Regions from separate parts of the Mesorhizobium sp. CNPSo 4684 genome, predicted to be linked through region 2. Evidence: predicted binding sites of a transcription regulator. Region 2 holds the regulator's gene; each other region holds the start of a gene.
The links. The regulator PhoB, encoded in region 2, activates phosphate uptake and scavenging genes when phosphate is short. The targets are predictions, from matches to a motif close to TGTCATNNANCTGTCAT.
Positions count from the first base shown of each region.

Region 1: AC04SG_RS05145 (ceramide glucosyltransferase) is a predicted target of PhoB. The motif match lies at 2,106-2,122, and genes of this name have one in related genera.
Region 3: AC04SG_RS09635 (BtaA family protein) is a predicted target of PhoB. The motif match lies at 3,513-3,529, and genes of this name have one in related genera.
Region 4: AC04SG_RS09390 (esterase-like activity of phytase family protein) is a predicted target of PhoB. The motif match lies at 3,672-3,688, and genes of this name have one in related genera.

Region 1 covers NZ_JBWLUX010000004.1:168,357-174,088, reverse strand. Annotated here, with positions in the region: gene AC04SG_RS05150 (O-succinylhomoserine sulfhydrylase) at 1-806, shown strand, start outside; gene AC04SG_RS05145 (ceramide glucosyltransferase) at 846-2,000, opposite strand; gene apaG (Co2+/Mg2+ efflux protein ApaG) at 2,210-2,602, shown strand; gene AC04SG_RS05135 (Hsp33 family molecular chaperone) at 2,787-3,818, opposite strand; gene argF (ornithine carbamoyltransferase) at 3,931-4,842, opposite strand; gene AC04SG_RS05125 (acetylornithine transaminase) at 4,860-5,732, opposite strand, start outside.
Region 2 covers NZ_JBWLUX010000039.1:35,803-41,534, forward strand. Annotated here, with positions in the region: gene xylF (D-xylose ABC transporter substrate-binding protein) at 14-1,054, opposite strand; gene AC04SG_RS28180 (ROK family protein) at 1,324-2,559, shown strand; gene phoB (phosphate regulon transcriptional regulator PhoB) at 2,584-3,273, opposite strand; gene phoU (phosphate signaling complex protein PhoU) at 3,290-3,994, opposite strand; gene pstB (phosphate ABC transporter ATP-binding protein PstB) at 4,036-4,860, opposite strand; gene pstA (phosphate ABC transporter permease PstA) at 4,878-5,732, opposite strand, start outside.
Region 3 covers NZ_JBWLUX010000008.1:168,712-174,443, forward strand. Annotated here, with positions in the region: gene AC04SG_RS09630 (hydantoinase B/oxoprolinase family protein) at 1-3,434, shown strand, start outside; gene AC04SG_RS09635 (BtaA family protein) at 3,578-4,825, shown strand; gene AC04SG_RS09640 (class I SAM-dependent methyltransferase) at 4,822-5,490, shown strand; gene AC04SG_RS09645 (serine hydrolase domain-containing protein) at 5,487-5,732, opposite strand, start outside.
Region 4 covers NZ_JBWLUX010000008.1:118,980-124,711, reverse strand. Annotated here, with positions in the region: gene AC04SG_RS09400 (MFS transporter) at 1-907, shown strand, start outside; gene AC04SG_RS09395 (L,D-transpeptidase) at 1,187-2,005, shown strand; gene AC04SG_RS09390 (esterase-like activity of phytase family protein) at 2,082-3,563, opposite strand; gene AC04SG_RS09385 (ferritin family protein) at 3,800-4,114, shown strand; gene AC04SG_RS09380 (LacI family DNA-binding transcriptional regulator) at 4,142-5,167, opposite strand; gene AC04SG_RS09375 (Gfo/Idh/MocA family protein) at 5,364-5,732, shown strand, end outside.

The sequences.
Region 1 (5,732 bases), on a different contig from region 2:
TCGAGGCGACGCTGGTCGACGGCACCGACATCGCCAACTGGGAAAAGGCGGTCAGGCCGAACACCAAACTGTTCTTCCTGGAGAGCCCGACCAACCCGACGTTGGAAGTGGTCGACATTGCCGCCGTCGGATCGCTCGCCACCTCGATCGGCGCCAGGCTGATCGTCGATAACGTCTTTGCCACGCCCTTGCAGCAGAAGCCCTTGCTGCTCGGCGCCCACATCGTCGTCTACTCCGCGACCAAGCACATTGACGGCCAGGGACGCTGTCTCGGCGGCATCATCCTGTCGGACAAGAAGTGGATCGACGAGAATTTGCACGACTATTTCCGCCATACCGGCCCGAGCCTGTCGCCCTTCAACGCCTGGACGCTGCTGAAGGGTCTCGAGACGCTGCCGGTGCGGGTGCGCCAGCAGACGGAAAGTGCGGGCAAGATCGCCGATTTCCTGGCCGGACAGCCGCAGATCGCCCGCGTCATCTATCCCGGCCGCGCCGACCATCCGCAGGCCGACATCGTCAAGAAGCAGATGGCGGGCGGCTCGACGCTGATCTGCCTCGACGTCAAGGGCGGCAAGCAGGCGGCCTTTGCCTTGCAGAACGCGCTCGACATCGTGCTGATCTCCAACAATCTCGGCGACGCCAAGAGCCTGATCACCCATCCGGCGACGACGACGCACAAGAACCTCAGCGAGGAGGCGCGCGCCGAACTCGGCATCGGGCCGGGAACGCTGAGGCTGTCGGTTGGCCTCGAGGATACGGACGATCTGCTCGAGGACGTTGCACAGGCGCTTAAGGCGGCGAAGTAGCGGCCTGCTCCGAAAGCAAGGCAAAGGCCTGGGCGGCGCTCAGGCGCCCGACGAGGCCTCTTCCAGTTCCGTCATCGCCTTGGTGCGGATGGTCATGGCATTGCCGCGCCATTCGACCGCGCCGCCGAGCCAACCGCGCGACCAGATGGCGGGAAGCATCGCATCGCGCGCGATCATGGCGGTGACGATGCGCGGTGACAAATACCAGCCCTTGGCCCAGGCGAGCAGGCATTCCGGCACATAGGCAAAGGCCAGGACGCACAAAGCCGTGGTGGGCATGCTGACGCCGGCGCTTGCCGCCGCGACCAGTGCCAGCAGCAGCGGCACCGCCACACCCGTCAGGATCTCGGGCGTGAAGAACAGCGGGAAGGTGACGCGGCGCAGCCGCGCCCAGCGCGTCTGGCGCGACCAGATCTCGGCAAACGTACGCTGGCCGAGCGGCTGTTCGAAGGGGGAGGCAACGAGATTGACGCGCAGGCCGAGCCCATTGACCAGCTTGGTCGCGGCGGCATCCTCGGCGATCTCGGCGGCAAGCGCCTCGATGCCGCCATTGGCGTCGAGCATCGGCTTGTTCCACAGCATACTCTTGCCCTGGGCAAAACCGAGACCAAGGGCTTCGCCGGCATATTGCCAGCGCGCCTGCAGCGTGTTGAGGAAGGCGCATTCGACCTCGGCCCAAAAACCGTCCGGCCGCGAGCCGATCGGGGTCGAGCAGACAAGCCCGGTGTCCGGCCGCCAGGCCGCCATCAGATGCTGGACATAGTCGACAGGCATCAGCACGTTGGAATCGGCCAGGATGACCCAGTTGTGCTGCGCCGCCGCCCAGCCCTTGACGCAATTGTTGAGTTTCGGGTTGCTGCTGATGCGGTCATCGCCGATCAGCAGCTGCGCCGTCACCTTTGGAAACCGGACAATCGCCCGGTTTATCAGTTTGACCACCGGATCGTCGGCATGGGCGACGCAGAAGATCAGCTCGTAGCGCGGCCAGTCGAGCGAGAAGGCACGGGCAAGCGTCTCCTCGGTAAACGGTTCGACGCCGCGCGACGGCACCACGATCGACACCGGCGGCGCCTTTCTGGCCGGCGGAGCAATCTGGCGCGGCCGCTTCAGGCTGAGCGAGGCGAGCACAATGCTGGCGAGATTGGAAAGAAGCAGGAGTGTCGAAAGCAGCGCTGCTATGACTGTCAGTTCCATCGAGATCTGGTCACTCCGGGAAAAAGCGGCCAAGAATGGCCGTTTTCAACAGTTCGACAGAGCGCTGAGTCGCCCGATACGGTTCGTGCACACCATCATTGTCATGTGTCACTTAAATGACATTGTTGTTCGGCAACTGCGCATGAGGCCCTAATCCGGGAGTACGGCAAGAGCGCCGACAGGTCCGTTGGTGTCGTTTGGAGCAGCCTATGTACCGCGCCGTCACGCGCAACATCGAAGTGCAGGTCAGACCGTTCTATCTGGAGGATCGCTCCGATCCGTCGGAGAACCGCTATGTCTGGGGCTACCAGGTGACGATCGACAACCAGTCGGACGAGTTCGTGCAGCTTATGTCGCGCTACTGGCACATCACCGACGGCAGCGGCCGGGTCGAAGAGGTGCGCGGCGCCGGCGTCGTCGGCGACCAGCCCGAGCTCAATCCCGGCGACAGCTATCAATATACGTCCGGCTGCCCGCTCTCGACACCGTCGGGCTTCATGGTCGGGCATTACACCATGCGCAACAAAAGGGGCGAGACGTTCGACATCGCTATCCCGGCGTTTTCGCTGGATTTGCCGGGGACACGGCGGACGGTGAATTAGCGTCTTTCTCCCCGTTTACAGGGAGAAATGCCCGGCAGGGCAATGAGGGGCGGCGCTGGCTCGTGAGGTTATCTTCTACGCATATGACGGAGACCAGGCGCGCGACTATTCACCAATGGTCGCGCTGCCCCTCATCCGCCCTTCGGGCACCTTCTCCCCGTGAAACGGGGAGAAGGAAGAGGCCTTACTGAGCCGCGAATTCCGCTGGGTCGAAGTCATACTGCTTCGAGCAGAACTCGCAGGCGACGTGAATGCCGCCATCCTCGGTGCTCTCCTTGATCTCTTCGGCGGAGAAGCCTTCGAGAATGCCGCGAATCTTGTCGCGCGAGCAGGAGCACCGGTCGGCGACCGGAACGCCGCCGAAGACGTGCACGCCGTGTTCATGGAACAACCGGTAGAGCAACCGCTCGGCGCCGATGGTCGGGTCGATCAGTTCGGTCGGCTCGATGGTGCCGAGCAGGGCCACCAGTTCCTGCCAGGAATTGTCGGCCGGTTCATGCGTCACATCGCGTGGATCGCCGTCGCCGCCCGAAATGTCGGGCACGCGCATGCGCTCGGGCGACTGCGGCAGGAACTGCGCCAGGATGCCGCCGGCGCGCCATTGTTCGCGCGCGCCGCCGGGGCCTGGCGTCAGAAGCTTGGCCACAGAAAGCCTGAGCTCGGTCGGGATCTGCTCCGACTGACGGAAATAGGTGCGCGCGGCGTCCTCCAGCGTCTCGCCGTCGAGCTGGACGATACCCTGATAGCGCTGCGTGTGGGCGCCCTGGTCGATGGTCAGCGCCAGCACGCCGCTGCCCAGCAGCGTCTGCTGGGAGGTCTCGCCTGCGGCTGCCAACGCTTCCAACCGATCGGCGTCGAAGCGCGCATAGGCGCGCAATGCCGAGGGTGTGGAGAAATCCGCGACCAGCATGTCGACCGGCCCGTCGGTGCGGGTCTGCAGGATGAACTTGCCCTCGAATTTCAGCGAGGTGCCGAGCAGCACCGTCAGCACACAGGCTTCGGCCAGCAGGCGGGCAACCGGCTCGGGATAATCGTGACGGCCGAGGATGGCGTCGAGCATCGGCCCGAGCTGCACGGTGCGGCCGCGAACGTCGAGCGGGCCGACCTCGAACGGTACGACGTGATCGTCGCCGGCATAGCCGAACTCGCCGAGTTTGGGGTGATGTTCAGTCACTTGATGCGTTTCCAACATGACAAAGCTCCAGGGCGCGGCCATGCCGCCCTCTGGGATGCATGCGTCCAAACGCGCTTGATTTGCGTGATGCGGCGCAGATAGGCATCTCGCCGCCCCAGATCAAGCGCCCAAGCACGTCAGGCACCAAGGCACTTCAAGCTCCAAGACACCAGGCGAGCACGGCCTTCTGGGCGTGGAGCCGGTTCTCGGCCTCGTCGAACACCACAGAATGCGGCCCGTCGATGACCTCGTCGGTCACCTCCTCGCCACGATGCGCCGGCAGGCAGTGCATGAACAGGGCGTCGGGCTTGGCCCTTGCCATCAGCGCCGCATTGACCTGATAGGGCGAGAAGACATTGTGGCCGCGGGCGCGGTGTTCCTGACCCATCGACACCCAGCAATCGGTGACCACGCAATCGGCCTGGTCGACGGCTTCCTCGGGCGAGCGGGTGAAGCTGAGCTTGCCGCCATTGGTCTTCGACCAGTCGATATGCTTCTGCGCCGGCTCGCTGCCTTCCGGCACCGCGACATTGAGGTTGAAGCGGAACCGCGCCGAGGCTTCGAGCAGCGAATGCAGCACATTGTTGCCGTCGCCGGTCCAGGCGATGGTCTTGCCGGCAACCGGACCGCGATGCTCCTCGAAGGTCATGATGTCGGCCATCAGCTGGCAGGGATGGGTGTCGTCGGTCAGCCCGTTGATCACCGGGATGGTGGCGTTCTCGGTCAGCTCGAGCAGCCGCTCATGCGACGTCGTGCGGATCATGATGGCGTCGACATAGCGCGACAGCACTTTGGCGGTGTCAGCAATGGTTTCGGAGCGGCCGAGCTGCATTTCGGTGCCGGTCAGCATGATGGTCTCGCCGCCGAGCTGGCGCATGCCGACATCGAAGGAGACACGCGTGCGCGTCGACGGCTTGTCGAAGATCATCGCCAGCACCTTGCCCTCGAGCGGCCTGGTGCGCTCGCCGGCCTTGAGGCGCGCCTTGCGCACCACCGCGTCGTCCAGCATGAACCGCAGATCGCCTTCGGAAACGGCGGAAAGATCGGTGAAATGGCGAAGTGACATCAGGAATGGTTCCGGGGTTACTTCGCGGCGGCAGCGGTGATGGCGTCGGCCAGGCCCTTGGCGCCGGCGCGGATGCGGTCGAGTGCCTCGCCGATTTCGGCATCGGTGACGGTCAGCGGCGGCAGCAGGCGGATGACGTTGTCGCCGGCCGGCACCGCAAGGAGATGCTGGTCGCGCAGCGCCATGTTGACCTTGGTGTTGGGCATGGCGCATTTCAGGCCGAGCATCAGGCCGGTGCCCCTGATGCCTTCGATGACATCGGGAAATTCGTCGGCGACGGCCGCCAGACCCTGTTTCATCAGCAATGCCTTGCGCTGAACGTCTTCCAGGAAGCCGTCTTCCAGCACCACATCGAGCACGGCGTTGCCGACCGCCATCGCCAGCGGATTGCCGCCGAAGGTGGTGCCATGCACGCCTGCCGTCATGCCGACGGCAGCTTCGTCGGTGGCCAGGCACGCGCCCATCGGGAAGCCGCCGCCAATGCCCTTGGCGATCGCCATGATGTCGGGCGTCACGCCGGTCCATTCATGCGCGAACAGCTTGCCGGTGCGGCCGATGCCGCACTGGACCTCATCGAAGATCAACAGCAGGCCGTGCTGGTCGCAAAGCTGCCGCAGGCGCTTAAGAGATTGCGTCGGCACCGGGCGGATGCCGCCCTCGCCCTGCACCGGTTCGATCAGGATCGCGGCGGTCTCCGATGTGATGGCCTTCTCGGCGGCCTCGATGTCGTCGAAGCCGACCTGGTCGAAACCCTCGACCTTGGGGCCGAAGCCTTCGAGATATTTGTACTGGCCGCCCGCGGCGATGGTCGCCAGCGTACGGCCATGGAAGGCGCCCTCGAAGGTGATGACGCGGAAGCGCTCGGGGTGGCCCTTGACGAACTGGTAGCG
Region 2 (5,732 bases):
ATAGGGTCCGGTTTTAGTTGCAGGCTGCAACGCTGCCGGCAGTGACGCCGGCGCAGACTTCGTCCTTCTTGATCCAGCCGGCGTCGATGACGACGTTGAGGTTGTCCTTGGTGATGGCAACCGGGGTCAGGAACAGCGACTTGACGGTGTTGCCGCCGGGCGTGGTGAAGTCCTTGGCGCCGGCAATGTCGCCCGTCTTCTTGCCGTCGGCCAGCTGCGAAGCGATCTCGGCGGCATTCTTGCCGAGTTCGCGCGCGTCCTTCCACACCGACACGGTCTGCGTGCCGAGAGCGATACGGTTCAGCGCGGCATGGTCGCCGTCCTGGCCCGAGACCGGAACGGTTCCGGCCAGACCCTGCGCCGTCAGCGCCGCGACGACGCCGCCGGCGGTGCCGTCATTGGCCGCAACCACCGCATCGACCTTGTTGTCGTTGGCGGTCAGGAACTGTTCCATGTTCTTCTGGGCGTTGGCGGGCAGCCAGCCATCCGTGTAAGCCTCGCCGACATTCTTGATCTTGCCCGAGTCGATGGCTTCCTTGAGCACTTCCATCGAGCCGGCGAACAGGAAATCGGCATTCGGATCGGCACCCGAGCCCTTGATGAAGACATAGTTGCCTTCGGGCTTCGCCTTGAACACTTCGCGGGCCTGCATGCGGCCGACTTCCTTGTTGTCGAAGGTCAGATAGAAGACGTCCTTGTTCTCGATCAAGCGGTCATAGCCGACGACTGGAATGCCTTCGTCCAGCGCCTTCTGCACGGCCGGGCCGATGGCCGAGGCGTCCTGCGCCAGGATGATCAGCGAGTTGGCGCCCTGCGAGATCAGGCTTTCGACGTCGGTCAACTGCTTGCCGGGATTGGACTGCGCGTCGGCGGAGATGTACTTGTCGCCGGCCGCCTCGATCGCTGCCTTCATTGCCGCTTCGTCGGTCTTCCAGCGCTCTTCCTGGAAGTTCGACCACGACACGCCGATGACCTTGTCCTTCGCCTGCGCGACCGACACCAGCGTCAGCGACATGGCGACACCCGCCAGCATGGCGGCTGCAAATCTGTTCATGATAATCCTCCCTGCGCCGCGCACGGCGCGACAAAAACTGGCCCGAAGGCCGGCACACAGAGGCTCCATTTTTTCGAGCCTCGAAAAAATACTGGTCCAACGGCGGGGCGCTGTCAACATCGATTCTGATGGATTCTGATGGCTTCGCCGAATTTTTTCGAGACCCGCAATAAACAATGACAGCGCCGCCGGCTTCTGCCAATATTTGCGTGGCGTCCCTGACCGCCTCCACTATCATGAGGCGCGAGGGGGACCGGGAGGAAAACAAAATGTCGGTTGGAATCCGTCACGACGATCTGCGCCGTCGCAACCGTGCGATGGTGATTTCGGCCGTGCGCCGGGCCGGCCAGCCGTCGCGCACCGAGATTGCCGCGACCACAGGCCTCAGCCATTCGACCATATCGGCGATCTCGTCTGATCTGATTCAAGAAGGCATCCTGGCCGAGAGCAAACCCGGCGAGACGGGTGCGCTGAAGCGCGGCCGGCCGCAGGTCGGCCTGGGCCTCAACCCGGAAGCCGCCGCGGTGATGACCGTGGTGCTGTCGCTGAATTTCCTCTCCGTCACCGTCATCGACTATGCTGGCCATGTGGTCGCCGAGGAGCAGCGTCGGCTGGACACGCTGACCATGCCGCGCGACGAGCTGATCGGCGAATGCGTAGCGATTGTCCGGCGCCGGCTCGAGGACCCCGACCTCGATGTCCAGAGCGTCGCCCGCATTGCCATGGGCATCCAGGGCATCACCGATTCGCAGGCCCGCGCCATGCTGTGGTCGCCGATCACGCCGCTGACTGACATTGCCTTCGCCGACATACTGGAAGCGGAATTCGGCATTCCGGCCACCATGGAAAACGACTGCAACATGATGGCGGTGGCGCTGCAATGGCGCCAGCCTGAGCGCTACCGCGACAATTTCATCGCTATCCTGCTCTCGCACGGCATCGGAATGGGGCTGGTGCTGAAGGGCGAATTGTTCACCGGCACCCATTCGTCGGGCGGCGAGTTCGGCCACATGATCCACCGGCCCGGCGGCGCGCTGTGCCGTTGCGGGCGGCGCGGCTGCGTGGAGGCCTATGCCGGCAACTACGCCATCTGGCGCAGCGCCAAAATGATGAGCGAGGATGCCGAACCGGTCGATGTCGGCGACGCCGACATGCGGGCGCTCGCCGCACGTGCCCGCGAGACCGATGGCCCCGAGCGCGAAGCCTACCGCAAGGCCGGCGAGGCGCTCGGCTTCGGCCTCGGCAGCCTGTTCGCGCTGATCGATCCGGCACCTGTCGCCATGGTCGGAGTCAGCGCCGCCGCGTTCGATCTGATCGAACCGGCATTGCGCGAAGCGATTGCTCAGACCGCCGGCGGCCAGCACTCGAAATCGATCTCCTTCGACACCGAGCCCAACGAACTGCCGCTGATCCGCGAAGGCTGCGCCATGCGCGCGCTCGGCTTCGTCGACCAGGAGATTTTCGCACCAGGGATTCAGGCGAAAGCGGGCAAGCATGTCGCCTGAGGGGCCGGCAACAGCGCGGCGCGCCTAATCTTCCCGGATGGCGTAGCCGGCGCCGCGGATGGTGCGGATGACGTCGGGCATGCGGCCATTGTTGACCGCCTTGCGCAGCCGGCCGACATGCACGTCGACCGTGCGCTCGTCGATATAGATCGTCTCGCCCCAGACATTGTCGAGCAGCTGGCTGCGCGAGAACACGCGGCCGGGATGGCGCATCATGAATTCGAGCAGACGGAACTCGGTCGGTCCGAGCCTGATTTCGCTCTTCTTGCGGTAGACGCGGTGCGATTCACGGTCGAGCACGATGTCGCCGACCTTGAGCACGCTGGACAGCACTTCCGGCTTGGCGCGGCGCAGCAACGCTTTCACGCGCGCCATGAATTCCGGTGTCGAGAACGGCTTGACCAGATAGTCGTCGGCGCCGGTGGACAGGCCACGCACGCGGTCGCTCTCCTCGCCACGCGCGGTCAGCATGATGATCGGCAGCCGTTCGGTCTCGGGCCGCATGCGCAGCCGCCGGCAGAGCTCGATGCCGGACACCGCCGGCACCATCCAGTCGAGCACCAGAAGGTCTGGCACGTTTTCCTGCAGCCGGATTTCGGCCTCGTCGCCGCGCGTCACCACCTCGACCTGGTAGCCTTCGGATTCGAGGTTGTAGCGGAGAAGAACGCCCAGCGGCTCCTCGTCCTCCACGACCATGATGCGTGGCGCGATCATCAGCAGTTCACCCTTGTCAGGCCGAAGTGGCCATCGCCGTCTCGTCCTGCTTCGGGCGATTGGCGGGCAATTGCTGGCCGGTCAGCACATAATACGCATTTTCAGCGATGTTGGTGACATGATCACCGATGCGCTCCAGATTCTTGGCGCAGAACAGGAGATGCGTGCAGGCGGTGATGTTGCGCGGGTCTTCCATCATGTAGGTCAAGAGTTCACGAAACACCGACGTGTATTTGACGTCGATACGTTCGTCCTCATTCCTGAGTTTCGCCAGGGCTGCGGCATCCGCGGCGGCATACTCCTCGACCACCCCTTGCACCTGGATCAGCACCAGCTGCGCCATCGCGTCGATGGAGTGCGAGAGGTCGCGCGGCGTGACGCTGAGGCCCACTGTGCCGACACGCTTGGCGATGTTCTTGGCGAGATCGCCGATGCGCTCGAGGTCGCCGGCCATGCGGATCGAGCCGACCACGGCACGCAGATCGTTGGCCATCGGCTGGCGCTTGGCGATGAGCGTAATGGCGCGATCGTCGAGTTCCCGCTGGCGCGCGTCCATGATGGCGTCGTCGGAAACGACGCGCTGCGCCAGCGCATTGTCGGAATTGAGCAGCGCTTTTGTCGAGCCGCTGACCATCGACCCGGCCAGATCGCCCATGTCGCGGATCAGCTTGCTGATCTGGCCCAACTCTTCATCGAAGGAGGCGACGGTATGTTCACCCATGATCCTGATCCTCGTGCCTGAAAATTCAACCGCTGGACGGCTCAGCCGAAGCGGCCGGTAATGTAGTCCTGGGTGCGCTTGTCGTCGGGGTTGGTGAACATCTTGTCGGTGGCGCCCTCCTCGACCAGGTAGCCGAGGTGGAACATCGCCGTGCGCTGCGACACGCGCGCCGCCTGCTGCATCGAGTGGGTGACGATGACGATCGTGTAATTCTGGCGCAGCTCGTCGATCAGCTCCTCAACGCGTGCGGTGGCAATCGGGTCGAGTGCCGAGCAGGGTTCGTCCATCAGGATTACTTCCGGCGACACCGCGATGGCGCGCGCGATGCACAGGCGCTGCTGCTGGCCGCCGGACAAGCCGGTGCCGGGCTCCTGCAGGCGGTCCTTGACCTCGTTCCAGATCGCCGCCTTCTTCAAGCTCGACTCGACGATCTGGTCCATGTCGGACTTGCGCTTGGCCAGCCCATGGATGCGCGGGCCGTAGGCAACGTTCTCGTAGATCGACTTCGGGAACGGATTGGGCTTCTGGAACACCATGCCGACGCGAGCCCTGAGTTCGACGACGTCGATGTTCTTGTCATAGATGTCGTCGTCGTCGAGCGTGATCTTGCCGGTCACCCGCGCCGAATCGATGGTGTCGTTCATGCGGTTGAGGCAGCGCAGGAAGGTCGACTTGCCGCAGCCGGACGGGCCGATCAGCGCCGTCACCTGGTTCTGGCGGACGTCGAGGTTGACGTCGAACAGCGCCTGCTTCTCGCCGTAGAACACGCCGACCTTGTCGCCGCGCATCTTGATGACTTCGTTCGTCTTGGCGTTCATTTTGTCGCCCACTGCGTTTTCAAGGGACTGTTCGGTCATGATGTTCATACCAAATTGCCTTTTTTCTACCAGCGCCGCTCAAACCGGCGCCGAAGCACGATCGCGGTGATGTTCATGGCCATGAGGAAGACGAGCAGGATGATGATGGCGCCGGACATGCGCTCGACAAAAGCGCGTTCGGCCTCGTTTGCCCACATGTAGATCTGCACCGGCAGCGCCGTCGCCGGATCGAAAGGCGTCTTCGGATAGTCGGCGACGAAGGCGACCATGCCGATCAGAAGCAGCGGTGCTGTCTCACCCAGCGCACGCGCCAGGCCGATAATCGTGCCGGTCAGGATGCCGGGAGCGGCAAGCGGCAGTATGTGCTGGAACACCATCTGCATCTTCGAGGCGCCAAGCCCAAGCGCTGCCGAGCGGATCGACGGCGGCACCGCGGCAAGGGCCGCGCGCGTCGCGATGATGATGGTCGGCAGCGTCATCAATGTCAGCACCAGGCCACCGACAAAGGCGGCCGAGCGCGGCATGCCGAGGAAGTTGATGAACACGGCAAGGCCGAGCAGACCGAAGACGATCGACGGCACCGCCGCAAGATTGTTGATGTTGACCTCGATCAGGTCGGTGAAGCGGTTCTTCTTGGCGAATTCCTCGAGATAGATCGAGGCCGCGACCCCGATCGGCAGCGCCAAAAGCAGCACGATCACCATCATGTAGAACGAGCCGATGATCGCCACGCCCATGCCTGACGTCTCAGGCCGGCTGGAGGCGCCATAGGTGAACAGACCGGTGTTGAAATGCTCGGCCATTACGCCGTCGGCCTTGAGTTTGTTCATCCAGTCGATCTGCTGGTTGGACACCTTGCGGCGCGCTTCATCGACGCTGAGGTCGATCTGGCCCTTGAAGGCGGAGTCGAGATTGGCCGC
Region 3 (5,732 bases), on a different contig from region 2:
AGGCGGTGGCGAAAGTCTGCCGGAAGATCGGCTTTTCGCAGATTTCGGTCAGCCATGAGGTCTCGCCGCTGATCAAGCTGGTCGGTCGCGGCGACACCACCGTGGTCGATGCCTATCTCTCGCCGATCCTGTCGAGGTATGTGCAAAGGGTGGCGGGCGAGCTGGGCGCAGCGCCAATCTCCCCCCTTGTGGGGGGTGAGGATCGGTCGGCCGAAGGCCGAGAAAAAGCCAACGATTTGGCTTTTTCAGCGACGAACGCCCGGAGCCATAGCGAAGGGCAGTCGGCAAGGCGGCCAGAGGGGGTCCTCTCAGAAGGCACCGCCGGAGCGTCGAGCCCAATCGATCCGACCCCACCCGGCGGCTCCGCCGCCACCCTCCCCTCGAGGGGAAGGGAAAGCCCCCACCTCATGTTCATGATGTCGTCGGGCGGGCTCACCGCCGCCGACATGTTCCAGGGCAAGGATGCGCTGTTGTCCGGTCCGGCGGGCGGCGTCGTCGGCATGGTCGAAACGGCGAAGCTCGCCGGCTTCGAGAAAGTCATCGGCTTCGACATGGGCGGCACCTCGACCGACGTCGCCCATTATGACGGCGAATATGAGCGCGCCTTCGACACCGAGGTCGCCGGCGTGCGCATCCGCGCGCCAATGATGCGCATCCACACCGTGGCTGCCGGCGGCGGCTCGATCCTGCACTACGAAGCTGGCCGCTTTCGCGCCGGGCCGGATTCCGCCGGCGCCAATCCCGGCCCGGCCGCCTACCGGCGCGGCGGCCCGCTCGCCGTCACAGACGCCAATGTGATGCTGGGCAAGCTGCAGCCGGATTTCTTCCCCGCAATTTTCGGCCCCGGCCAGGACCAGCCGCTGGACGCGACCGCGGTACGCGAACAATTCGCCGCACTTGCCGCCGAAATCGGCGACTTCCGCACCCCAGAAGCCGTCGCCGAAGGCTTTGTCACCATCGCCGTCGAAAACATGGCCAACGCCATCAAGAAGATATCCGTCCAGCGCGGCTACGACGTCACCGAATACCTGCTGAACTGTTTTGGCGGCGCCGGCGGCCAGCATGCCTGCCTGGTTGCCGACGCGCTCGGCATGGAAGCGGTGCTGATCCACCCCTTCTCCGGCCTGCTGTCGGCGTACGGCATCGGTCTGTCGTCAATCTTCGCGTCGCGCCAGCAGGCGCTGCTCAAGCCGCTGGCGGAAGAGTCCAGGTCAGAGATCGACAGCCTCATTGCCACGTTGAAAAAGGCCGTCATCGCCGAACTCGCGGCGCAAGGCATCGCCGAGGATAAAGTTGCCGCAAGGCCGGTTCTGCACATCCGCTACGACGGCACCGACACGACGCTGCCGGTGAATTTCGAGCAGGACTCGATCTTCCAGGCCAGGCGCGATTTCGAGATCGCCCACAAGGCGCAGTTTGGTTTCGTCTATGACGACAAGCCGATGATCGTCGAGACGGTTGGCGTCGAAGGCAGCGAAATCGCAGAGGCCAAGGCCGAAGCCTATGCGCCCGCAGGACCTGCCCGGGTTGAAGCCGGCGCTTCCGGAACGCGGCGCATCTACACCGAGGGCCGGTGGCATGAAGCCGGCATCCACCGCCGCGAAAACCTGCGCCCCTCCAATTTGGTGGCGGGACCCGCTCTCATTATCGAGCCGAACCAGACCATCGTCGTCGAGCCGGGCTGGCGGGCCGAAATCACCAATCTCAATCACGTCGTCATCCGCCGCGCGGAACGGAAAGTGCGCGCTGCCGCCCTTGGTACTGACGCCGATCCGGTGATGCTGGAGGTCTTCAACAACCTCTTCATGTCGATCGCCGAGCAGATGGGCGTCACGCTGCAGAACACTGCCTATTCCGTCAATATCAAGGAAAGACTGGATTTTTCCTGCGCCGTCTTCGACCGTCACGGCGCGCTGGTCGCCAACGCGCCGCACATGCCAGTGCATCTCGGCTCCATGGACCGATCGGTCGAGACCATCATCCGGCTGAACTCCGGCGACATCCATCCCGGCGACGTCTTTGCGCTGAATGCCCCCTACAATGGCGGCACGCATCTGCCCGACATCACCGTGGTGACGCCGGTCTTTTCCCTCCCCCTTGAGGGGAGGGTGGCCGCGCAGCGGCCGGGTGGGGTCCTCTCAGAAGGCACCGCAAGAGCGCCGAGCCCGGTCGATCCGACCCCCTCCGGCGGCTTCGCCGCCACCTCCCCCTCAACGAGGGAGGAAATCCTCTTCTACGTCGCCTCACGCGGTCATCATGCCGACATTGGTGGCACGGCCCCCGGCTCGATGACGCCGCTCGCCACTACCGTCAACGAGGAAGGTGTTTTGTTCGACAATTTCCGTGTTGTCGATCGCGGAAAATTCCGCGAGGCGGAACTGCAGACGCTGCTCACCGACCACCCCTACCCCGCTCGCAACCCGCACCAGAACATCGCCGACCTCAAGGCGCAGATCGCAGCCAATGAAAAGGGCGTGGCGGAACTGCGCAAGATGGTCGCCCATTTCGGCCTCGATGTCGTCGAAGCCTATATGGGCCATGTCCAGGACAATGCCGCCGAAAGCGTGCGCCGCGTGCTGGAGCGGCTGCCCGACGCATCAGAATATGAATACCCAACCGACACCGGCCAGGTCATCAAGGTGAAGATCACGGTCGACCGGCAAAAGCGCGAGGCGACCGTCGACTTCACCGGCACGTCGCCTGTGATGAAGAACAATTTCAACGCGCCGGAGCCCGTCGCCCGCGCCGCCGTCCTCTACGCCTTCCGCGTCATGGTCGAAGACATGATCCCGATGAATGCCGGCTGTCTGCGGCCAATCAACATCATCATCCCTGACGGCTCGATGCTGAAGCCCGCCTACCCCGCCGCCGTGGTCGCCGGCAATGTCGAGACCTCGCAGCATGTCACCAACGCGCTGTTCGGCGCCATGGGCGCCATGGCCAACGCGCAAGGCACGATGAACAACCTGACCTTCGGCAACAAGCAGTACCAGTATTACGAGACGATCTGTTCCGGCTCGCCGGCCGGGCAGATGAACTCCGGCCGCGGCTTTGCCGGCACCTCCGGCGTCCACACCCACATGACCAATTCGCGCCTCACCGACCCGGAAGTGCTGGAACTGCGCTTTCCCGTTCTGCTCGAGGATTTCCACATCCGCCAGGGATCCGGCGGCAAGGGCAAATGGGATGCCGGCGACGGCACCAGGCGGACGATCCGTTTCCTCGAAAAGATGGAATGCGCCATCCTGTCTTCGCACCGCAACCGGCCGCCGCAAGGCCTGGATGGCGGCGGTGACGGCGAAGTTGGCTCGACCAAGGTCCGCCGCCAGGACGGCAGCGTCGAGACGTTGATGGCCTGCGACCAGACCGTGCTCGACGCCGGTGACGCCGTCATCCTGACGACGCCGACGCCGGGCGGGTTTGGCCAAGATTAATGCACGTCGCCCAAAAATTGTTCATCCGTTTTGAGAAAACGACTTGCATCAAAACAACAAGCTGAAGCGTCAACAGCCTGTCACTGGCCTGTCATGACGCTGCGCTACCCGCTTGCGCCAAAGCAAACGGGGAATCATTAGCCATGACGGACGTTTCGGCAGATCTGGTCTTTCGCCGTGGCAAGGAAGTCGGAAAAGCGGTCTACCAGAACCGCCCGCTGTCGAAGGCCGGCCTTTCCGAGCGGCTGTTTGCGCTTCTGTTTTCCGGCCTCGTCTATCCGCAGATCTGGGAAGACCCTGAGGTCGACATGGAGGCCATGCAGCTTGGCCAGGGCCACCGCGTCGTCACCATCGCCTCCGGCGGCTGCAATATCCTCGCTTACCTCACCCGGTCGCCTGAACGCGTCGATGCGGTCGATCTCAACGCCGCCCACATCGCCTTGAACCGGATGAAGCTGGAGGCGGTCCGGCATCTGCCTTCGCAGGGCGATCTGTTCCGCTTCTTCGGCGCCGCCGACACCAGCCACAATTCGGAAGCCTATGACCGCTTCATCGCGCCGCATCTCGATCCGGTCAGCCGCCATTATTGGGAGCGTCGCAACTGGCGCGGCCGCCGGCGCATCACCGTCTTCGACCGCAATTTCTACCAGACCGGCCTGCTCGGCCTGTTCATCGCCATGGGCCATCGCACCGCCAAATTCTTCGGTGTCGACCCCGCCGGCATCATGGCGTCGAAGAGCATTGCCGACCAGCGTCGCTTCTTCAACGAAGAGCTGGCGCCGGTCTTCGACAAGAAGCTCCTCCGCTGGGCGACCTCGCGCAAGGCCTCGCTGTTCGGTCTCGGCATTCCGCCGGCGCAGTACGATTCGCTGATCACCTCGGGCGACGGTTCGATGGCCAGTGTGCTGAAGGCCCGGCTGGAAAAGCTCGCTTGTGATTTTCCGTTGAAGAACAATTATTTCGCCTGGCAGGCTTTCGCCCGCCGCTATCCCAATCCGGGCGAAGCCGCCCTGCCCGCCTATCTCGAAGAGGCCAACTACAAGGCGATCCGCAACAATGTCGATCGCGTCGGCATCCACCACGCCAATCTGATCGAATTCCTGGCCGGCAAGGACGCTGGGACCGTCGACCGCTTCATCCTGCTCGACGCGCAGGACTGGATGACCGATGACCAGCTAAACGCGCTGTGGTCGGAGATCACCCGCACCGCTTCGGTCGGTGCCCGCGTCATCTTCCGCACCGCTGCCGAACCCAGCCTGCTGCCCGGCCGCGTCTCGACTTCGCTGCTCGACCAGTGGAACTATGAGGACGAGGCCTCGCGCGACTATTCGGCCCGCGACCGCTCGGCGATCTATGGCGGCTTCCACCTCTATGTGAAGCGCGCGGCATGAGCACGAGCGAACTGCCGGCCGACCACGCCGAACTGATGGACGGCGTCTATCGCTGGCAGCGCCATATCTACGATCTGACCCGCAAATATTACCTGCTCGGCCGCGACCAGATGATATCGGGGCTGGACGTGCCGGCGAACGGCACAGTGCTCGAACTCGGCTGCGGCACCGGCCGCAACATTGCGCTTGCCGCCCGCCGCTATCCGGAGGCGCGCTTCTTCGGTCTCGATATTTCGGCGGAAATGCTGGAGACGGCCAGCAAGGCCATTGGCCGTGAAGGCCTGTCCGGTCGCGTCGTGCTGGCGCGCGGCGATGCCACCGATTTCGACGCCAAGACACTGTTCGGCGTCGAGCGTTTCGACCGCATCTTCGTGTCCTACTCGTTGTCGATGATCCCTGGCTGGGAAAAGACGGTTTCAGCAGCGCTTGCAGCACTTGCGCCCGGGGGCTCATTGCATGTCGTCGATTTCGGCCAGCAGGAAGGCCTGCCGCGCTGGTTCCGGGCCGTGTTGCGCGGCTGGCTCAGGAAATTCCACGTCGCGCCGCGTGAATCGTTGCGCGAAGTCCTGGAATCGGAATCTCGGCGAACCGGCGCAAGTTTCCGTTTCCGCACGCTTTATCGCGGTTATGCCTGGCTGGCGGTGATCGCGCAGCCAAGAGTCTAATGTAGCGCCTTCGCCAGCGCGCCAAGCATCACCTGCGGCCGGTAGCCGAGCTTGGCCGGCGTCAGCCCGAGCCGCACCACGACCAATTGCTCTGAAGGGATGATGGCGATCGTCTGGCCGTCATGGCCCTCCATCCAGTAGGTATCCTTGGGCAGGCCGGCGGCGACGCCGGCGCCAGGATTTTCCTCGTCGCCCGGCGCTTCGATCCACAACTGCCCCTTGCCATAAACCTTCGAGGCCGG
Region 4 (5,732 bases), on a different contig from region 2:
GCTGGCCGAGAATGTCGCCTGGCTCGATGCGGCCCGCATCCTGAGCGGCCTTGGCATAGGCATCGGCGCGGGAACAGGCACGGCCTGGCTTGCCGAGCTGATCGAAGGCAAAGACAAGTCGCGCGCGGCTGTCATCGCCACCAGCACCAACTTCGTAGGCCTTGGCCTTGGCGCGCTGGCCTCTGGGCTGCTCGCCGAATATGCGCCCTGGCCGCTCAGGCTGACGTTTACGGTCTATCTGGCGGTGCTTGTCGTGGTAACGCTGCTGATCTGGCGCACGCGTGAAACCGTCTTGCAGCCTGGGCGACTGGCCGATGTTTCGCTGCGGCCACGGCTGTCGGTGCCGGCCGATATCCGCGCCGCCTTTGTGGCGCCGGCGGTGACCGGCTTCGGCGCCATGGCGCTGGTCGGCTTCTATGCAGCGCTGGCGCCGAGCATTCTGGCGCAGCAGCTGCATGTAGCCAACCATGCCGAGGCAGGCGGGCTGTTCTTCGAACTGTCGATCGTGGCCGCGGCCACAATTCTGGCCACGCGCAGACTGCCCAGCCGTGCCGGCATGCTGGCGGCGCTGGCACTGATGATCCCCGCAGTGGCGCTGGTCGTCACGGCTCAGTTTTTTGCCTCGATGTCGCTGATGATTGCCGCCACTGCTCTCTGCGGCGTGGCGGCCGCGCTCGGGTATCGCGGCGGCCTGCAGGTGGTGAGCCAGATCGCGCCGGCGGATCGCCGCGCCGAAGTGGTGTCGGCGTTCTTCATCTGCTGCTTCTGCGGCAATGCGCTGCCGGTCATCGGCATCGGCCTGTTGTCGAACTGGAGCAGCCCGACGACGGCAAGCCTGGCCTTTGCCGGCATGATCACTCTCTTCTCCGTAATCGCGTTGGGATTCGGCGCAAAATACGCGCGCTGAGAATCACCCGTTAGGCGTCTTGGGGGCCATGTTGGCTCGCTGGCGCGGTATGCCGAGGCCGGTGTCGGGCGGCTCGCCGGCGGCCGGGCATTTTTTCGTCCATGGGCTGCTCGGCGAAGGTTCGTCTCAAAGTCCGCTCTGCAATGATTGCCGATTTGACTGGCAAGGTCGATGCGCCAACGGAACATTCCGCCCGGCTGCCTCGCGCCAATCAGGTTCTCAAAGCATCCGGAATGGGCTATGGATCGACGCCGCGTGGGGCCGCAAACCGGGGGGACCATGTCCGACAATCCGCTTTTTTCTTTTTCCGAGCGCCTGAACCGGCGCGCGTTTCTTGGGGCATCCGCCTTGGGCGCCGCTTCCGTGGCGCTTTCGGCCTGCACAACCACGGACGTGGTGCCGCCGCCGGTGGCAGCGCCGCCGCCGATGGTAGCGCCGCCGCCGCCAAGCGATTCGGCTTTAGGCGCTGCCGAAAGCATGTACGCGGCACGCGTCGACGAGGGCTATCAACTGCCGGCGATCCCGATATCCAAGCTCGATCCGAAGTTCGTGCGCCAGATCGTGACCGACCCGACCGGCGAAAAACCGGGCACCATCGTCGTCGATACGTCGGAACATTTCCTCTATCTGGTGCGCGATGGCGGCAAGGCGATCCGTTACGGCGTCAGCCTAGGCAAGGCCGGGTTCGGCTGGACCGGCAGCGCCGTGGTCCAGGCGCGCAAGAAGTGGCCGGTGTGGACGCCGCCGCCGGAAATGATCCAGCGCCGCCCCGAGCTGGCGAAATACAAGGACGGCATGCCGCCGGGACCGCAGAGCCCGCTCGGCGCCCGCGCGCTCTATCTCTTCCGCGACGGCAAGGACACGATGTACCGGCTGCATGGCACGCCGGAATGGGATTCCATCGGCAAGAACGCGTCGTCGGGCTGCGTGCGCTTCATGAACCAGGACATCATCGACCTCTACAGCAGGGTCAATGGCGTAACCCAGGTCCATGTGCGCGCGAACTTTTCGGTCGCCGGGGAGAGCTCCGCCGTGTCGAACAGGACCGCCGAGCCGATCGACGCCGGCGTGCCGAGGGACGCCGAGATCCTGAAATAGGGCATCAGCGGTCCGCTGATCGCCGACAAAAAACGGAGGCACCCGGGCGCCTCCGCTTTTTGTCTGTTGTATACGACTACTGCTTGGCGAGGCCCGGCAGCGTGACCTGATAGACCAGGAACATGGTGTCGACATCGGCCCCGTCCTCGGCCTTGTAGGGCGCACCAACCTGGAAGCCGTCCTGGGCGAGGAAGTCGTTGTCGTTGCCGACGAACAGGAAATAGTCGTCGGGCAGCGCCGGATCGAGCACGCTGACCACCGACATTGCCTCCCACTTCTCCGAGAGGTTGTTCTTGTCGTTCGGCTTGCCGTCATGCAGGCCGAAGCGGCCGAGTTCCTTGTTGTCGTTGATGTCGATGAATGGTGTCAGCTTGGCCGGCGTGACCGACGGATCGAGCACGCCCTTGGGTGCAACCGGCTTGTCGGCGGCATCGAAGGCGCCGCCGGCAATGTCGGTCGCGGCCGAGACGTCGACGACGAAGATCTGGCGCACAAGCGAGGTGTCGCCCTTCACCCCCTGGCCGTTGCCGCTGTCGCGCGCCAGCATCAGGAAGGTCTTGTCGGACAGTGCCACGATCTCGCTCTGCGCGGCGATCTTGGTCTTGCCCTTGTCGTCCTTGAACACCGGCAGCGGCACGACATATTCGTGCGCCAGCTTGAGGTGTGCCGGGTCGGTGGCGTCATAGACCAGCGCGCGGGTGTTCTGGCGCGTGGCGCCGGAATCGCCGCCATCCTGGCGGGGCGCCGACTGCAGCACCGCGATCAGCGACTTGCCGTCCGGTGTCAGCGCCATGCCTTCGAGGCCCTGGTTGTTCTGACGGCCGGTTTCAGGATCCTTCGGATCGGGTTCGGGGGCACCCGGGCCCGGATTGTCCGAGGCGAAGTTCGGCTTGCCCTTGCGCATCGGCACCAGGGCGGCCGGCGGCTGCGTCGCCGACATCAAATGGCCGTCGGCCGAGAAGCGATAGATGTTGGGGCCGTATTCGTCGGAGATGAACAGGGTGCCGTCGGGTAGCCGCGCGATGGCCTCATTGTCGAGCGCCAGCTTGCCGTTGGCCTCGGGCAGGATCGGCATGTCGCCGTTGGCCGCGCGCACGCCGTTGAGCGGATCGAGGCCGGTGGCATCGGCGCCCTTGTCGTCGGTGAGCAGCAGGGAATCGGCAAGCGTCGCCTTGACGCCGGTCTGTTCCTGGCCGGCGGCGGGCGCGGCGCCCAGAGCGGTCGGCGTGAGCTCGATACGAATAGTGTTGAGGCGCGGCCGGTAGTCGGTGGTGCCGACGACATTGTAGCCGCGATCGGGCAGCAGCCAGAGCGAACCCTTGTAGCCATTGGCGTCATGCGTCCAGCTCGCGGCGTCGATCGACATGCCGGAGCCGGAGCCGAAGGTCTCGCCGAACTTGTCCTTCAGGTCGGCCGGGATGCGGCCGACGCCGACCAGGCCCTTGTTGACGAAGCTGACATCGCCGACGGTGGCGGTGCTGTCGGCAAGGGCAGGGGTCAGGGCGGTAAACAGCGCCAATGCGGCGCCGAGCGACAGGGTTCGGTGCGAGATTTTCATGGAGATCCTCTTTGTGACAAGCCTTCACGCGGCTGAGACTGCAAAGGGCCCCGCATCGCATCGACGATGTCGCAAGCGCCCTCCCGCAAAGCGGTCTAGGACGCGAACATGATACTTGCGTGACAGGGCGGGCGTCGCCCTACGGCGGGAACCATTCCTGATCTTGATCCGTTGCAGCGAAGCCTTGGCGCTGCTTGCAATCGGTCGGCGAGGCAGGGGATCAGGAGAGGACGAAAATGGGTTTCGACCAGTATCACGAGCCGCCGGAAGAACTGACGCAGAAGGTGCGGACCTTCGCTCGCATGATCACTTCGCTGATCGAGGAGGCGGAGGCGATCGGCTGGTACGAACAGCGCATGTCGGTGGAAAAGGACCCGCAGGCCAAGGCGATCATGAAAAACGCGCAAGGCGAAGAGTTCAAGCATTTCGGCATGGATCTCGAATTCCTGCTGCGCCAGAAGAAAGACTGGCGGGCCGAGCTGAAGGAAATCCTGTTCACCACGGGCGACATCGTCAAGGCCGGCGAGAAGGGCGAGAAGAAGGTGGATTGAGGCCGACCGGCCTACTTCCCGCGGTGATCAATCGCTGTCGCGGGCGATCAGCTCCAGCGGCCAGACTTCGCGGATGATGCGCGTGCCTTCGGGGCCGGCGAAGGCGGGGAGCGAGGCCAGCAGCATTTCGGCCAGCCGCCGGCCCATGGGCTCCAGCGACGGACGGAAAGCGGTCAGCGCCGGCGAAAAGTAGCGGCAAAGCGGCGTGTCGACGATGACGATCACCGCTATGTCGTGGCCGGGCCTGATGCCCATCTCGGCCAGTGCCTTGCAGCCGCCGAGCGCCATTGCGTCGTTGTTGAAGATGATGGCTGTGGGCCGGTCCTTGGAGAGCATCACGCGCGGCGTCACCTGGTAGCCTCCGGCCTCGTTGATGAAGCCGTCCGCGATCAGGCCGGGGTCGACTTCGATGCCGTGCCGCTTCAGCGCCTTGCGGTAGCCGTCGAGGAACAGGTAGCCGAAGTTGAGATCGAGCGAAGGGCGGATGGCGGCAATGCGGCGGTGGCCGCGCGCGACCAGCCGGTCGACGGCTTCATCACCCGCCCTCTCGAAATCGATATCGAGCGAAGGGTAGGTGTCGTCGCCGGATTGACTTCGGCCAAGCGTGGCGAAGGGAAAGCCGGCCTTGCTGAGATAGTCGATCCGATCGTCTTCCCGCCGTGTATTGGCCAACACGACCGCGTCGGCCCGGCGCGTCTCAACCACGCGGCGCAGCCTCTCCTGCTGATATTGGCCGGGCTCACCCATGACGACCATCAGATCCAGGTCATACTCGGCGAGCCGCGCCTGCAGACCGGTCAGGAACGGGATGAAGAACGGTTCGCCATATTGCTGGTCGCCGGGATGCGGTTGCAGCATGAAGGCGATCGAATGGGTGGCGCCTTGTCTGAGGCTTCGGCCCGACTGGTTCGGCGAATAGTTCAGCTGCTTGGCGGCGGCGAGCACGCGCTGACGGGTGTCGGCATTGACGTCGGCGCGGCCGTTCAGCGCCCGCGACACGGTGCCGATCGAAATGTTCAGGTGACGCGCAAGGTCGTGGATGCTGGACGCCAAGGACTTCTCTCCGCCGACCCTTGGCTAGCACCGGCTGCCGCTCAGGCCAAGGCTTCGGGGATGATTTTTGCGGGCAGCCGATTGACATTCTACGCCATCGGGTGTGTTCTCGTAAACGTTTACGGAAAAACGTTTACGGTGATGCCGTCAATGCCGTGACATTCGGTCTGGAGGGACCGGACGGGAGGAATGCCGGATGATGAACGCCGTCCTCGTCGGCTGCGGTGCGATGAGCAAGGCCTGGCTCGATGCCGCAAGGCAAATCGACGGGCTCGCCATTGTCGGCCTTGTCGATCTCGACGCCGAACGGGCGAAGGCGAGGGCGCGCGAATATGGGCTGGACGGCGCCGTCATCGGCACCAGCCTCGATAAGGTCCTTGACCAGACCCGACCTGACGCGGTGTTCGACGTCGTGGTGCCCGCCGCGCGGCGCGACGTCGCCTTTGCCGCCTTTGCCCGCAATTGCCATCTGCTGACCGAAAAGCCGCTGGCCGACAGTCCGGAAAATGCCCGCGCCATCGTCGAGGCGGCGCGCCGGGCCGGGCGCATCCATGCCGTGGTGCAG